DNA from 3 places in the Pseudoalteromonas sp. C8 genome. Region 3 is predicted to be linked to each of the others. Evidence: predicted binding sites of a transcription regulator. Region 3 holds the regulator's gene; each other region holds the start of a gene.
What was found. The regulator sigma-54, encoded in region 3, starts transcription at its own class of promoters, with help from an activator protein. The targets are predictions, from matches to a motif close to GTTGGCACGNNNNTNGNNT.
Positions count from the first base shown of each region.

Region 1 (5,845 bases), on a different contig from region 3:
TTTGATTTTAAAGCCCCATTTGTAAATTTAGAGCGTGATATTCGCCTTCTTGTTAAAGCTTTTTATAAACAAGCACCCGATACACATCATCAACCTTGGCAAATGCGCTTTGATATTTTGCACACACCTTTTTATCGTAATAAAGCAGCTTATATTGTTGGTCGTGTTGTTTCAAAAAGTGGGGTTCAGCCTTTTATAATCGCCGTATTGCACGATGAAGATAACGGATTATATTTAGATGCACTTTTAACTAAATCATCTCAAATGCGTGTCATTTTTGGCTTTGCCCGCGCCTACTTTATGGTAGAGACTCATGCACCTTCAGCACTTGTCCGGTTTTTAAATCAGCTTATGCCAAACAAAACACTTGCTGAGCTCTATAACGCAGTGGGTTTTCATAAGCAGGGGAAAACTGAGTTTTATCGAGAGTTTTTAAATCACTTATCTCACTCTAGTGATGAGTTTACAATTGCACCGGGTACTCCCGGTATGGTGATGATGGTATTTACCCTTCCCTCATTTGGTTATGTTTTTAAAGTAATAAAAGACAAATTTGGTGAAAGTAAGCCCTTCGGCCGTGATACCGTATTAAAGCGTTATCAACTAGTAAAAAACCATGATCGCGTTGGCAGAATGGCCGATACCATAGAGTATTCTAACGTCGTATTTCCTTTGGCGCGTTTTGATAGTAATTTACTTGCGCAATTACATAAAACAATTGGCGCATCAATGGTAATTGAAGGCGAATGGTTGATCATCAAGCATTTATATATTGAACGGCGCATGACACCACTCAATTTATTTTTAGAAAATGCTGATGAAGAAAGTGCCGCAGACGCGATTGAAGAATACGGGCAAGCTCTAAAAGAAATGATTGCCGTTAATATATTTCCTGGCGATATGCTCTTAAAAAACTTTGGTGTAAGTAAGCACAAACGTATTATTTTTTACGATTACGATGAAGTTCAATACCTAACAGATATGAACTTTAGAGCATTACCAAAAGCAAAGAGCTACGACGATTATTTAATGGATGAACAAAGTTACTCTGTTGCACCACAAGATGTATTCCCAGAGCAGTTATGTACATTTGTAATGCCTAATTCTATGTATAAAAAGTTTTTTCTCAGCACTCATCCAGAGCTTATAGATGTTAGCTTTTGGAAGCAGGCGCAACAAAATATAAAAAATGGGCAGGTAAGTCATATTTACCCTTACCCGACAGCACAGCGATTTATCCATCACTGGTAGACGCAAAGGACACACAATGAATATAAGTAAAATAGATTTAAATTTACTCGTTTATCTCGATACATTGCTTCGAGAATGCAACGTAACACGCGCTGCTAATCAATTGAGTATTACGCAGCCCGCAATGAGTAATGGCCTTAAACGTCTTCGTAACTTATTTAACGACCCTATTTTAGTTCGTACCAGCGATGGTATGGTCCCGACAGAGCGCGCTTTAGAGTTACAACCCGTTATTCGTGGCATATTAATGACGCTTGAAGAAACCCTAGCACCTAATAGAGAATTTGAGGCAAGCCAGAGTAAACGTGTATTTAGAATAATGGCCAGTGATTACGCTGCAAGTACGTTAGCGCCAAAGCTCTTAAGTAAACTACACGAAGAAGCCCCCGATACTACTTTAGATATACTCACACCAAGTGATGTAACCTTTCATGACGTAGAAAACGGTAAAGTAGATATGGCAATCAACCGTTTTGAAAACTTACCTCAGTCTTTTCATCATAAACGTATTTGGAAAGACAGTTTTTGCTGCTTAGTTAAGGCCGACAACCCTATTATTGAAAACTTTAGCCTCGACAGCTACTTAAAAGCGCGCCATATATGGGTGAGTAAAACAGGTTTTGGTGTAGGCGTGGGCATGGACCCTAAAGATGTGCAAAAACTTGGTTGGGTTGACGAAGCACTTGCCCACTTTGGTAAACATCGTAACATTGCCACTTTTACGCGTAACTACCATGTAGCGATTCATTTAGCTAAAGAGAAAAATTTGATTGCGACCCTTCCTTCAAAAGCCGCAAATATATACTTAGATGATCCGGGGCTTAAAATTTTAGAGCCACCGTTTCCAATTCCTCCTTTTGAGCTTGATATGATTTGGAGCCCACTGTTACATCGCGATGCGAGCCATATCTGGTTACGCCAAAAAGTAGCTGAAGTAGCTGAAGAGCTAAAATAACTTTATTACACAATATAATGTAAAAATTGCTAGGTTAATACTTTCCTCATTAACTTAGCCCCTTTCTGAAATGAAATTAAACCAATAAAATCAAATGACTACATGAAAATAAAAACATGGAACATACATTGCTTTTATTAAATTGAACTATACATTCATTTAATAAAAGAGGTCATTATGAACACCCATCAAGGATCAGAAGTAAATCATATTACTGACATCATTCAAGTTATGAACAGCGGCATCGACTTTTATCAAAAAGCACAGGAAAAAGTTGAAGACCCTGCTATTGGCGCCCTTTTTCAGCGTATGATAGATGCCCGAAAAGTGAGTGTTGAGCGCTTGCAGCCATATGCAATTAATGAAAAAGGCGAACGCGAAGATGGTTCATCTTTCGCAGTTGAAGCACGACGTGCATACACAGCCTTACTTACTACATTCACCTCACATAACGACAGCACGTATGTAAAAGAGCTTGAAGAAGTAGAAGATAAAACGCTTGTAGAAATTAAAACCGCTATGGATAAACCACAACCGGCTGATTGCGAAGCTGCACTGGCTAAAACATTATTAACAATGCAAAGCTGCCATGCAGAAATGAGCCGTATGCAAAAGCATTAAGCTTACATAATGCATAAATAGAACCCAGCCTAGCGCTGGGTTTTTTATTGCCTCTAATACCAACCTGCATAGATATTTAAGCAATTTAACGAATTAAATTACACTATAACGATGCTAAATAGACCCCATATAAGCAGATTGCTATAAACACCACCTTATTTCGCCACATTTTAAATACATAATGAATACAAATATTTAATGTTATTAGAATATTTATTTAACCACGATTTATTTTTGCTGTGCTAATTTTGTTAGTAGGTACCTAAAACCTTGCTGTGGCGCCGCAGCATTTAATTAAAAATAAGGTCCAATATGAAAAGTAAACTAAGTAAACTGCAAAATAATGCTGATGTAGATATGACCCCGATGTTAGACATAGTGTTCATATTACTAATTTTCTTTATTGTAACTACATCTTTTGTAAAACCTGTGGCTATTGAATTAAACCGACCACTCGACAGCCCTCAAATAGGTAAGCCTGTTAAAAATGCTTTATTTAGAATTGATGAAAGTAACGGAGTATATTTTTCAGGGAGGTTAATTGATTTAGAGCAAGTTACGTCTAATTTAGCGATGTTCGCGGCTAAATATGAAATAAGTTCGGTACTTATAACCGCAGACGAAAACAGTACACATAATACTTTAATGAGTGTAATGAATAATATTAAGCAATACGATGATTATTCAATAAGTTTGATTTCTAAATAAAACAGCCCAATATAAAACCAAAAAAAGGGCCTTACGGCCCTTTGAGTTAAATAACGAAAGGGAGGTTATTAATTAAAAACGGTATTCTGCGCCTATGTAGTAGTAAGCACCGTTAAATCCAAATGGAGCAGAACGACGTGAGTAGTCAAACACACCTGAGCTACTTATTACTGTGTTGCCACTAGCATCCACAATAGTACCTGAGCGAGAGTTACCTATTTCATTTTTATCTGGGTAAACATCGAACAAGTTATTTGCACCAATGTTTACCGACAAATCTTCAGTAACGAAGTAGTTAACTTTAACGTCAGTTAAAATTTCTGCGCCATACGTTTGACGACCACCATCTTCTACTGTGTACTCACCAAAGCGATTAAGTGACAGGTTAACTGTCCAATCATCACGTTGATAAAGTGCACTTAAGTTAATACGATCCTCTGGTTGCCACTCTTCAATAATAGAGATGTCTTCAGCTGAAAATATATCTTCTACGTTTACTGTCTCAAGGCTTGAGCCAGCAGGCGAAAATAACGATACAACATCTGTTTTAGTAAAGTTAGCTGCAAGTGTAAAATCAAGCGTGCCGCCTAAACCTTCAGTGTTCCACGTTGCTACAAAATCAACACCACGAGTTTCTGTATCAGCACCATTTAAGAAGAACTGACCTACGCCAGCACCCGCACTATTTAGTGCAGCATCAAGGCTTGTAGATAAACCTTTACCTAAGCGGTCACTAATTACAATACGGTCGTCAATATCAATTGAGTAGTAATCAACGGTTACATTAATATTATCTGTAACGTTATATACAATACCTAAACTACGGTTTTGTGATTTTTCTTCTTTAAGCTTTGGAATACCTAAGCTTTGCGCAAGTGTTGAATCATTTCTAAATGTACCAACCTCTTCTGCAACTAAATTACCATTAGTACCAACAACAAATTGCGTACTTACGTTATTAAAGTAAAGCTGTTGCATAGAAGGCGCTCTAAAACCTGAGCTTAATGCACCACGTAGTGAAATATCGTCGGTTACAGACCAGTTACCAGCAAGCTTAAAGTTTACTGTATCACCGAAGCCTTTGTAGTTATCGTAGCGAAGTGCACCCGATAAAATTACATCTTCAATCACATAAGCTTCTGCATCTATGTAAAATGAAATTACATCACGCGATTCATCAACTGATGACGCAGGAGCTGAACCACCAAAACCTTGTGAACCACCTGATGCATCTTCAGAGCCAACACCACCACTTAAACCGTTATAAATACTTACACCGTTAGTAGTATCGTAATCGCGGTAAGCATATTCACTACCTTCTAAGATACGGTATTCGTCAGTACGAATTTCAGCACCCATCGCTAACGAATAATCATCAAAGTTTTGCGTAAAATCAATATTGATTGTTTGCAGTGATAATTCCATGCCGTAAGCGTACGCTTCACGTGGGATAGTTGTACGAATATCAGCAGCACTTAAACCTTGATCATAACGTAAAAAGTTAGCGTATGAGGCATTGATAGTATCACTTGTCGTGTAATCAATGCTGTTTTCACCATAGGTGTAAGATACATCAAGGCTTGCATCGTTATCAAACTCAGTTTTATAACCAAAGTTGTACGAGATATCGTCGATAGTTGTATTAATTTTTGGTAAGAAACCTAATGGAATCGTTGCATCATTATCTTGTAGTACTGGGTTACCACCTGCATTTGCATTATGACGGAAAAATGCAGCCGACTCATTTTCACGTGTTGAGTAAGTAATAAAGCCGTAAAGCTCGCCATCACCTAACTCGTAACCGGTATTAATTGTTAAACCAAACTGCTGAGAATCAGCATCACCAATTCTGAATGTATCACGATCGGCTGTCAGCTCACGCGGATCGCCAGCAAGTAAAGTACCGTCACTTAGTTCTGTACAACCATAAAACTGACAAGAGCCATGTAAACCTGCACGGTTAGTCGGTGCACGGTCACGGTAATTGATAGTTGTATTTAAATAACCGTCATCACCTAGCGCAAAGCCTTTATTAAAATCAAGGTTGATGGTTTCGCCATCGCCTTCAGAATATTGACCGTAGTTAATAGCCGCTTTGCCACCTTCGCTACCATCCTTAAGCACAATATTAATAACACCTGCAATTGCATCAGAACCATACTGAGCAGCAGCGCCATCACGTAATACTTCAATGCGTTTAATTGCAGAGGCTGGAATTGCATTCATGTCAGTACCTGCGGTACCACGCCCAACAGAGCCATTAATATGAATAATACTTGCTTGGTGACGACGTTTGCCGTTAATTAAAAC
Region 1 is NZ_WTKT01000007.1:100,470-106,314, forward strand. It holds gene aceK (bifunctional isocitrate dehydrogenase kinase/phosphatase) at 1-1,251, shown strand, start outside; gene GQR39_RS08670 (LysR family transcriptional regulator) at 1,268-2,206, shown strand; gene GQR39_RS08675 (PA2169 family four-helix-bundle protein) at 2,384-2,827, shown strand; gene GQR39_RS08680 (biopolymer transporter ExbD) at 3,140-3,535, shown strand; gene GQR39_RS08685 (TonB-dependent receptor) at 3,608-5,845, opposite strand, start outside.
Region 1: GQR39_RS08675 (PA2169 family four-helix-bundle protein) is a predicted target of sigma-54. The motif match lies at 2,322-2,340, and genes of this name have one in related genera.

Region 2 (5,845 bases), on a different contig from region 3:
CTTTTGCGTAACCACGCAATAAATAGCCCATATAAACGCTGCAGTTAATGCCATTAAATAAGTAGCAGGATTATCAGCAAAGTTAGCTACAAGCGTATCGAGTGACATTTCTTGATCGCCCGTAATACACCAAGCAACCCCTAAAAAAGCAATAATCATGCTTGGGTAAACCCAGTAACTTACTTTTTTGCGACCGATAATAATAGAGAGCAATATAGTTAGCGTGGGCCATAAATAATTAATAACCGCCATTTCCATTGCCTGATGACGGCTATTTGCCATACCAATAGAAAGCGCCAAGCAAATTTCGTACGATACAAATAATAAAGTACCTACTACCAAGTAGCGTCTTGAAAACCCACTAAACTTAGGCACTCCCATAACCAAAATTAAAAATATCGCACTGACAGAGTACATAGCCGCAGCACCACCGATGGGGCTAAACAACTCAGAAATATCCCGTAGTAATGCAACTAAGCAACTCCACAGTAATATTGCAGCAACTCCATAAAGCGTGTATTTATTTTTGCTTAAAAACTCCATTTGCCAATCCAAAAGTACTACTCGTAAATTTGAAACTAAACTAACAGTAATTATTTAATTAAACAATCAAGGTTTATAGCTTGAACCTCTTCCCCTGTTTTTTACATTCACACTTTTTAGTAATTGACCTTCTGGTCAGTAAAGCTACAATCAATCAATACGTTAAACACGCAAACTCAACAATGACCACACAAATAAAACCAAATAAAAAAGAAGTAACACGCGAAAAAAACCAAAAACTAATTTTAGATGCCGCCGAGCAATTGTTTTCGCAATTAGGTTACGACGGAGCAAGTATGAGCATGGTTGCTAAAGAAGCGCAGGTGCCAAAAGCTAATATTTTGTATTACTTTAAAAGTAAAGATGGTCTGTACGAGTCTGTGATCGACCGCATAATAGCTAATTGGAACTTAGGGCTCGATAACGTCACAATTAACGACGATCCAGCTACCGTGCTTTATAACTATATTAAAAGTAAAGTAATACTCGCCGTAAATCAGCCAATGCAATCTCGCTTATTTGCCAGTGAAATACTGCGCGGTGCCCCTTATTTACAAAACTACTTTAGAACCAATACCCGCCCTTGGGTTAAGCAAAAAGTTGATGTACTTCAAGCGTGGATGGACGCAGATAAAATGGATAAGGTTGACCCCTACCATTTGCTCTTTACTATTTGGTCTACCACGCAGTATTACGCCGACTTTCAGGCTGAGGTTTTACTCGTAATGAACAAATTAGAGTACGACAAAACCGATGTGGCACAAATTACGCAATCAATTGCCCACATAATTTTAAAAGGTATTGGACTTAAAATACCTGAGCAAAGCGAGACTTAACCCATGACACTCTTTACTACACCCGATTTATTTGACGATCATCGCGATAGCGTACAAGTAGCCGACAGTGGCCTTTATCACTTTGGTAAAAAAACCACGTTTTACGGTCAAGTCGTTACCGTTACCTGCCCAGAAGACAACTCATTTGCTGCCGATATATTGCATGAAAATGGTGAAGGTAAAGTATTAGTTATAAACGGGTTTGCGAGCAAACGCTTTGCGTTTATTGGCGATATTATGGCTGAGCGTGCCCTAAATAATGGCTGGGAAGGGGTAATAATAAATGGCTGTTGCCGAGATATAGAAATACTCGCCACTATGGACTTACCGGTTATGGCGCTAGGCTCAACACCGCGTAGTACCTTAAAGCGCGGCTTTGGCGACAAAAACCAAGCTGTTACCATGCTTGGCACCACCATAGAACCTAACGATTGGGTTTACGCCGATATTAACGGTTTAATCATCAGTAAAACGTCCCTTATTTAGCGCTCACAACCATATAAATAAAGACCAATTTGGTGCACCTGCGCACCAAATTGGTTTGTTTTAGCTCATTTTAATACCACTATTTTTACAGCCCATATTTACTAACCTCATACAACCCACCAAATCCTGACCAATTGGACAGGATTTTAATTTGTGGCATTCCTCTTGCTTAGGTTTTAAGCAATATAATAAGCTAACCGATTAAAAAGCGGATCAGGCTCTGTAAAATAAAAACAAGTTGTTACGCAGTGAGCTGAAAAATAATAAAAATTAATCCGTCTTTTTAATCACCCTAAATCTGGACTGCTTGGTCAGATTTTTTATAACGAGTGGTGATATGAGTACCAAAAATAATAATACGACCGGTATTTTTTGTGACCATGGTCCTAAAGCATGGCAAACACATTACCAAGGCACGCTTATTAATAAGCGTCTTGCAATTAAAGATGTATTTGCAATTAAAGGCGAGCGTAACAGCGCAGGTAACCCTAGCTGGTTTAAAACAGCTAAACCGGCACAGCAAACATCCAGCGCCATAAACAAATTAATGAGTGAAGGCTGTAATTTTACAAGCTTTACCCATACCGATGAGCTGGCGTACAGCCTAGAGGGAAATAACATTCACTATGGCGCTGCTCAAAACCCTAAATTAAAAGGGCATGCTTGCGGTGGCTCAAGTATGGGGTCGGCGGCTGCAGTTGCTGCTAACTTAGCCGATATTGGCTTGGGCACCGACACTGGTGGCTCAATTAGAATACCCGCCAGCTATTGTGGTTTATATGGCATAAGGCCAAGCCATAACGTGATTGAAAAAGATGGCCTAATACCCTTGGCTCCGCCTTTTGATACCATAGGTTGGCTTACCCAAAGCGCAGAGCTATTAAGCGATGTAGGTAATGTACTGCTACCAAATCAAGCTATTAATAACGTTAATACCTTAGTTATTTGTGAGCCGTTATTTGAACTCGTTGACCCTGCTTTAAAAGCTCCACTTAAACAATTGCTTGAAAAAACCAAACCTAATTTTAAGCACCATAAAGAATTTGAACTACCTAACAGCAGCTTATTAAACGAACTTGCTGATAGTTTTAGAGTACTCCAAGGGCGAGCAATCGCAAAAACGCATAAAGATTGGCTTCAATTGCAGGGGCAACTTCCCCAGTTTGCTCCAGCAATTGCGGCACGTTTTAATATGGCGCTTGCCCTAACTGATCAAGAAGAACAAGAAGCACTAAAAGTACAAATCCAATGGCAAGCAATCGTGGCTAATAATTTAGATAAGCACAGCAGTTTATTTTTACCCACCACCCCCACAACCGCACCTAAATTAGGCGCCGACACAAGCGCCTTACGCATGCAAATTATTACACTTTCGGCAATTGCAGGGCTTAGTGGCTCAGCGCAAGTGCATTTACCGCTGGCTGATTTAGCAAATGATCATCCGTATGGTTTTTCATTAATGATGACCCACGGTAACGATAAAAGCCTACTTGCTTGCGTTAAACACCTAGCTGCACACTTTAAACAGGACACACCGGCATGACCACACACAATATTGCATTTACCGCGTCTCATTTTTCGGCAACAGAGGCGGGTATAAATATACTAAAACAAGGCGGTACAGCTACCGAGGCTATGGTAGCCGCGGCCGCTGCTATCAGCGTTGTATATCCACATATGAACTCAATTGGTGGCGATAGCTTTTGGCTTATCGATAAACCAAACCAAAAAACGCCCATCGCTATTGACGCCTGCGGCCGAGCTGCAAGTAATACAAGTGCTTATAACACGCTCACACAAATACCAGAGCGCGGCGGACTAAGCGCATTGACTCAAGCGGGTACAATACGCGGTTGGCAAAAAGCCCTTGAGCTAGATGAGCACGCAGCACTACCTCTGTCAAAAATTTTAGCGCCCGCCATTGCACTTGCTCGCGAGGGCTTTACCGTTACAAAAAGCTTGCAAGCAGGCTGCGAAAAGCTAGCTGCTGCCAATAATACCAATGACGCGTTTAAAAGCCTCTATATATCCAATGGTAAGCCCTTGCAAGCAGGTCAGCATTTTAAAAACCCTAAACTTGCAGCAACATTTGAACACTTAGCAAAACAGGGTTTAAACGCATTTTATGAAGGTGCACTTGCTAACTCATTTGCCGCCGACTTAGCAAAAGCAGGTAGCTCAATTACCGTAAGTGATATTGCAAATACTAAAGCCGAGGTCGTTACTGCGCTAAATGCAAACTTATCAGGTATTGATTGCTATAACTTACCCGCACCAACACAAGGCGTGCATTCACTGCAAATAATTGGTGCCGTAAATAAACTAAAACACAAAGCTAAAACCGATGCCGACTGGATGCATTTAATTGTTGAGGCAACCAAACAAAGCTTTACCCATCGCCCTACTCTTTGGGCTGACCCTGAAGTATTAGGAGATGATTATAAAAACGCACTAACCGATGATTGCTTAAGCCAACTTGCTAACAATATTGATATGACCAAAGCCAAAAAATGGCCTTTTAGCGCAGAGCCTGGCGATACTGTGTGGATGGCTGCAAGAGATAAAAACGGGCAATTAGTAAGCTTTATTCAAAGTATTTACTGGGAATTTGGCAGCGGAATACTAATGAGCGAAGGCGGCTTTGTGTGGAATAACCGAGGTTTAAGCTTTAGTTTAAACAATGAAGATATTGATGCGAGTAACAATATTAACGCCCTTGCGCCAAATAAAAAGCCGGCTCATACACTTAACCCAGCAATGGCAAAGTTTAGCGATGGTCGTCGCCTTGCTTACGGAACAATGGGCGGTGAAGGGCAACCACAAACCCAAGCCGCTGTTTTTGCAGGCTACGCATGGCGAAATAAATCAATAAAACAAGCAATTAGCGACCCTCGGTGGTTACTTGGACGTACATGGGGCGATACAAGTACAAATTTAAAAATTGAAAAAGGGTTAGTTTTTCATATAGAACATGAATTAAATCAACGTGACCACGATTGGGTAAGCGTTGATAATAATAACGAAATGATGGGGCACGCTGGGGCGATTTTAGATACACCTACAAGCCTTGAAGCTGCAACAGATCCTCGTTCAGATGGACGTGCAACAGTAACTACAGCAGGAACACAATGTCAGAAATGATAAACCAATGGCCAATAGTAGCGGCCTTAATAGCAACCGGTATTTTTGCCGGAATTTTAGCAGGACTTTTTGGTGTAGGCGGCGGTATTGTTATCGTACCTGTGCTGTATTTTTTACTGCAAGGTTTTGGCGTAAGCCCAGAGTCGGCAATGATGATAGCCACCGCCACATCACTTGCAACCATAGTACCTACTTCGCTTTCATCTATTCGCTCGCATCATAGCAAAGGGAATATTGACCTTGCGCTAATAAAATACTGGGCACCGTTTATATTAGTTATGGCGGTAGTCGGTAGTATTATTGCTCATACCGTTCGCGGTAACGCATTAGTGCTCATGTTTGCCTGCATTGCTATTTTAGTCAGTTTAAACATGTTATTTAGAGCCGGCGCACCCGCGCTTGTAAAACAACTGCCAGGTAAATTTGGTCAAGGCGTTATGGCAAGTATTGTAGGTGGTTTGTCAGTAATGATTGGCATAGGCGGCGGTACTATTGGCGTACCTATGCTAAACGCATTTAATGTACGCGCCCATGTTGCAGTAGGTACTGCGGCCGTTTTTGGTTTATTGATTGCGCTACCAGGTGTTATTACCTTATTAAGTATTGGCGCAACGCCAACCGATGCTCCCCTAGGTACGTGGGGGTTAGTTAACCTCCCTGCCTTTTTTCTTATTATTCCGCTGACTATTTTATTTGCACCTATTGGCGTAAAAATTGGTAGCAAGCTGGATCAAAAACAACTAAAACGCGCTTTTGCCGTTGTCTTAATGATAACCGGCATACGCATGCTTATTCAGACTCTGGGAGCCTAAACATGTTTAATAACACGCAAGTTCAAA
Region 2 is NZ_WTKT01000009.1:73,102-78,946, reverse strand. It holds gene yddG (aromatic amino acid DMT transporter YddG) at 1-543, opposite strand, end outside; gene GQR39_RS10580 (TetR/AcrR family transcriptional regulator) at 726-1,379, shown strand; gene GQR39_RS10575 (putative 4-hydroxy-4-methyl-2-oxoglutarate aldolase) at 1,383-1,865, shown strand; gene GQR39_RS10570 (amidase family protein) at 2,203-3,408, shown strand; gene GQR39_RS10565 (gamma-glutamyltransferase) at 3,405-5,006, shown strand; gene GQR39_RS10560 (sulfite exporter TauE/SafE family protein) at 4,994-5,818, shown strand; gene GQR39_RS10555 (alanine--glyoxylate aminotransferase family protein) at 5,821-5,845, shown strand, end outside.
Region 2: GQR39_RS10570 (amidase family protein) is a predicted target of sigma-54. The motif match lies at 2,018-2,036, and genes of this name have one in related genera.

Region 3 (5,845 bases):
ACATGCCCGTTATGGAATTAGTCGGCTTTGCTGTTGCAGTAAATGATGCCCATCCACTTATTAAACGTTTATCACACTATGTAACGCAAATGCCTGGCGGCTTTGGTGCAGTAAGAGAGCTCACCGACTTACTTATGCTTGAAAATGGTAAGGCATTGACTACACAAGGCACTAGTTCATGAATGCAGCGCGCATAATATTAAGCGTTTTATTCATTAGCTGTATGGTTTGGCTTTGGTACCCTTATTTTACACAAACAAATATTGTGCCTCAGACTGAGCCTGAAGTTATTGCCAAGCCTGATTACATAGCCATTGAACTCAAACAAACAGCCTATGACGAACAAGGTAAAATTAGCCACAAAGTCACTGCGGCTAAAATGGAGCTATATCAACAATTAGGTTTTACGTTTTTTGAAAAACCTATTTTTACTTTATATAACGAAAAGCAAACGTGGCAAATAAATGCAGACGAAGCAACATTATACGAAGACAAACAATTAATTTTAGAAGGCAATGTGGTTGCCAAAAACTTAACCGATAACGCCATGATAGACAAAATCAATGCTGATAATATTCAGGTAGATATAAAACTATTAACAATGCGTTCGGAGCAACCCGTTATCATCACTGGACCCAATTTAAAAATCACTGGTAAAGGCCTAGAAGCCGACTTAAAAACCGAAGTGATAAAACTAATTAACCATACGCGAACCATATATTATGACCAATAAAATATTAAAATCACTTATTATTCCTACACTTATACTAGCGTTTAATAGTAGTGCTGCAGAGCAAAACACGCAACCGACTGCAAATCAAATTTCAATAAGCGCCGATAAGCAAGAAGGTCAATTAAAAGCTAATGTCGGGATTTTTGAGAAAAACGTTGAAATTATTCACGGTAACCGCCGTATCACAGCCGACCGCTTAGAAGTACATAAACGCGATGAACTTGGTGATAATAAACAATTATTAATTGCTACAGGTAGCCCTGCGCACTTTGAAGAAAAGCAATCAGATGGCACGACTATGAGCGCCAGTGCTGACGAAGTACGTTATGATGTATCTAAGCGTTTTTTAACGCTTGTTGGTAATGCACAAGTATCGCAAGCGGGACAAAAAATAAATGCTAAAAGCATTACCTACGATATAGAGCAGCAGCTAATCAGTGCCGAAAAAGATGAAAACTCAACTGACCGCGTTCACACAATTTTAGTGCCAATCGAGACTAAAAAAAGTAAAAAAAGCGACAAAGGTCAACCATGAGCACATTAAAAGCAGAGCTATTAGCAAAGAGCTATAAAGGCCGTGAAGTTGTAAAAAACGTCGGCCTTGAAGTCAAAGCTGGCAGTATTGTTGGCTTACTTGGCCCTAACGGCGCAGGTAAAACCACCACGTTTTATATGATAGTAGGACTTGTACCTAGCGACAAAGGTAAAATATCGATAGACGATAACGATATTACTCTTTTACCTATGCATAGTCGTGCTAGATTAGGCATTGGCTACTTACCGCAAGAGTCTTCAATATTCAGAAAGCTGACTGTTTATCAAAACTTAATGGCCATTTTAGAAACGCGCAAAGAGTTAAATAAACAAGCTAGAGAAGACACTCTCGATAAATTATTAGATGAATTTAGCATACAACACATTCGTGATAGCCAAGGTATGGCATTGTCAGGTGGCGAACGTCGTCGTGTTGAAATAGCACGTGCGCTGGCAGCAGATCCTAAATTTATATTACTGGATGAACCATTTGCAGGTGTTGACCCGATTTCGGTATTAGACATAAAGAAAATAATAGAACATCTTAAAAATCGTGGGATTGGTGTATTAATTACCGATCATAACGTAAGAGAAACCCTTGATGTTTGTGAAAAAGCCTACATTGTTTCTCATGGGGAGCTGATTGCATCAGGTACTCCAGAACACGTATTAAATGATAAAACAGTACGCGATGTTTACTTAGGCGAGCAATTTAGGCTGTAACATTTACGCCATGTCTTTAAGCATCTGCTAGTATTAATTATAACAACATAAAAGGATTGTTAGAGATACATGAGGCAATCACTACAGCTGCGCATGGGCCAGCAACTTACAATGACTCCACAGCTGCAACAAGCTATTCGTTTGTTGCAACTCAGTACATTGGATCTCCAGCAAGAAATACAAGAAGCTCTCGACAGCAACCCGCTATTAGAGGTTGAAGAAGCAGACTATTCAGAAGACGCTGCAGGTAAAAACGAGCAAAAAGCAGATACAGATGACATAACTGTTAGCGCATCTGCCGATGATGCTCCAAGCGAATACGAACAAGATAGTGGTGAAGCACTTGCAAAAGACACGCTAAGTGACGACATGGCTATGGATGTTAGTTGGGATGAGTACATGAGTGCCGCCCCAGCAGCATCATCGGGTCCGATGCCTGAAGACGAATCAATATACCAAGGCGCCTCTACTGAAACGCTCCATGAGTATTTAATGTGGCAGTTACAACTAACGCCATTTAGCCCTACAGACGAAGCTATTGCTATTGCGATTGTAGAAGCCGTCGATGATTCAGGTATTTTAACACTAAGCTGCGAAGAGATTTTAGAAAGCTTTAATCAAGAAAACGAAGATGATAACGAAGTCGAACTTGATGAAATTGAAGCTGTATTAAAACGCATCCAACTGTTTGATCCTGTTGGTATTGCTGCACGTAGTTTACAAGAGTGTTTGTGTATTCAGCTTAACCAGTTTGACAAAGAAACACCTTACATTAATGAAACAAAAATGATTTTAACCGAGCATATTGATTTATTAGCTGCTCGTGACTATCGTACATTAATGAAGAAAACTAAGCTCAAAGAAGAAGAGCTTAAAGAAGTAATGACATTAATACATACTCTTAGCCCTAAACCTGCAGATACTATTGTAAGAGAAGAATCTGAGTATGTTATTCCTGATGTGTCAGTTAAAAAAATTAAAGGCCGCTGGGTTGTTGAGTTAAACCCAGACAGCATGCCTAAAATTCGTGTTAATAGCCAATACGCGGCAATGTCTCGCACTGTAAAATCCAGTGGTGACAGCCAGTTTATTCGCTCGCATTTACAAGAAGCTAAATGGTTTATTAAAAGCTTAGAAAGTAGAAACGACACGCTATTAAAAGTAACAAATTGTATTGTTAAGCAACAACAAGGCTTTTTTGAACACGGTCCTGAAGCCATGAAACCAATGGTTTTAAATGATGTTGCTGAAATGGTAGAAATGCACGAATCAACAATTTCGCGCGTAACAACCCAAAAGTATATGCACACACCCCGTGGTATATTTGAGCTTAAATATTTTTTCTCAAGCCATGTAAGCACCGAAAACGGGGGTGAATGTTCATCTACAGCAATCCGTGCGCTTATCCGAAAATTAATCGCAGCAGAAAACTCAGCAAAACCATTGAGTGATAGCAAAATAGCGGATATATTGGCTGAGCAAGGAATTAAAGTAGCGAGACGTACAATCGCAAAATACCGCGAATCTCTGGCTATTCCACCGTCAAATCAACGTAAAAGTTTGATTTAAGACGCAAAAAAAAGAGGGTAATGCTTATGCAACTAAACTTAACTGGTCGTCACGTAGAATTAACCGATTCACTAAGAGACTATATTAATACCAAATTTGCGAAGCTAGAAAGACACTCTGATCATATTAATAATGTTCATGTCATTCTCGATGTAGAAAAATTAAATCAAAAAGCAGAAGCCACCATACACGTAAGCGGTGCTGAGTTATTTGCCTCTACAGAACATCAAGATATGTATGCCGCCATTGACTCGTTGATCGACAAGCTCGATCGACAAGTAATTAAACACAAAGAGAAGCTTGCTCGACACTAATATGATGAAATTAAGCTCACTTATATGCCAGGACTGCAGCAAAGCTGCGGTCCTTTTTAATAGCAAAAAAAGAATTTTAGAGTTCATTAGCGAACTTGCTCACGACAAACTTCCGTATTTACCGCAACAAGATATTCTTAATGCTTTAATGAGCAGAGAAAAATTGGGTAGTACAGGTATAGGGCGTGGCATTGCCATTCCTCATGGAAGAATGAGCGGTGCAGAAGAGCCTTTGGCTTTAGTACTCGTTAGCGAAACTCCAATAAATTTTGATGCAATCGATAATCGCCCTGTTGATATTTTCGTCGCACTCATCGTACCAGATGGCGATAACCAGCAGCACTTAAAGACTCTAGCAACCATTGCTGATAAACTAAACAACAAAGATTTTTGTAAACAGTTACGCAGTGCAAAATCAGATGCTGAGCTTTACCAAGTTATTGTCAATCAATCATAGTTTTATAAAGGGTGTTAAATGGAGTTAATTATCATAAGCGGCCGTTCTGGTTCTGGAAAGTCGGTTGCTTTACGCGTTGTAGAAGATTTAGGTTATTATTGCGTAGATAATATTCCAGTTAACTTGCTTCCTTCATTAGTTCGCAGTGTGTCTGATAGCTATGATAAAATTGCTGTTAGCATTGATGTGCGTAACATCCCTAAACAACAAGATGAATTTAACGATATTCTTGAATACTTGCCTGGCTTTGCAAAACCTACGTTATTTTATTTAGATAGCGACGATCAAACATTGATCAAACGTTTTTCTGAAACTCGTAGATTACACCCACTATCAATTGACTCGTTGCCTCTTGATTTAGCCATCAAAAAAGAAAAAGAATTACTTGATGTATTAATCACCCGCGCCGACTTTATGATAGATACAACTGATTTAAGCGTTCATCAACTTGCTGAATCTATTCGTGAAAAGATTTTAGGTAAAAAAGATAAGCAACTGATTGTCACGTTTGAATCGTTTGGTTTTAAATACGGTATACCAAAAGAAGCAGATTACGTATTTGATGCACGCTTTTTACCAAATCCACATTGGGAACCTGAATTAAAACCTTTAAATGGGTTAGATCAACCCGTTAAAGATTATTTGGCCAATCACAGCATAGTGCAAAAATTCACATGGCAAATTCAAACATTTGTACAAACGTGGTTACCGCACTTAGAGCGAAATAACCGCAGTTATTTAACCATTGCTATTGGGTGTACAGGCGGACAACATCGCTCTGTATATTTAGCGCAAACTATCGGTGAAAGTTTTGCAATGACACATCCCAATGTGAAAATTCGCCATCGCGAACAAGAAAAATAATATAGCTGAATAATCACCTGTTCAGCTTAGGTAGAGTAAGTTATGCATTGTGAAGACACTTTTTTAATAAAAAACAAATTAGGATTGCACGCCAGAGCAGCCACCGTACTTGCCCAATTAGCAGTGCAGTTTGATGCGACAATTACATTATTTCAAGATGACAAAGAAGCCGCAGGCGATAGCGTACTTGCACTAATGTTACTTGAAAGTAGCCAAGGCAAAGAAGTAAAAGTTGTATGTAAAGGCCCCGATTCTGAGCAAGCTTTACACGCTGTTGGAGAATTAATAGCACAACGTTTTAATGAACAAGAATAAACAGTTATAAAAATAATGCTCGCATTACTAATGCCCCAACTAAAACAGATATATAAAATAAATACGGTTAGTGACGCCAGTTAACTCACCTCTCCCCATAAAGTAATATAAAAATTTATAAAGGACGCCAATGCCTGAAGCTTTTGAACAAGATTACCCACTACAGCAACTAAAACAGGTGACTAAGTCACTCAATAGTGGTCAATTTGTTCAAGTTAGGCGCATGCTCGCAAAAACAGCTCCTTGTGATACCGCATTATTATTAGAATCATCACCACATAAAATTCGCCGACTCCTTTGGCAGTTGGTTGATCCTGATGTGCAAGGCGATGTTCT
Region 3 is NZ_WTKT01000001.1:324,504-330,348, forward strand. It holds gene kdsC (3-deoxy-manno-octulosonate-8-phosphatase KdsC) at 1-182, shown strand, start outside; gene lptC (LPS export ABC transporter periplasmic protein LptC) at 179-733, shown strand; gene lptA (lipopolysaccharide transport periplasmic protein LptA) at 723-1,268, shown strand; gene lptB (LPS export ABC transporter ATP-binding protein) at 1,265-1,990, shown strand; gene GQR39_RS01500 (RNA polymerase factor sigma-54) at 2,060-3,559, shown strand; gene hpf (ribosome hibernation promoting factor) at 3,586-3,873, shown strand; gene ptsN (PTS IIA-like nitrogen regulatory protein PtsN) at 3,878-4,330, shown strand; gene rapZ (RNase adapter RapZ) at 4,349-5,194, shown strand; gene GQR39_RS01520 (HPr family phosphocarrier protein) at 5,237-5,509, shown strand; gene mgtE (magnesium transporter) at 5,640-5,845, shown strand, end outside.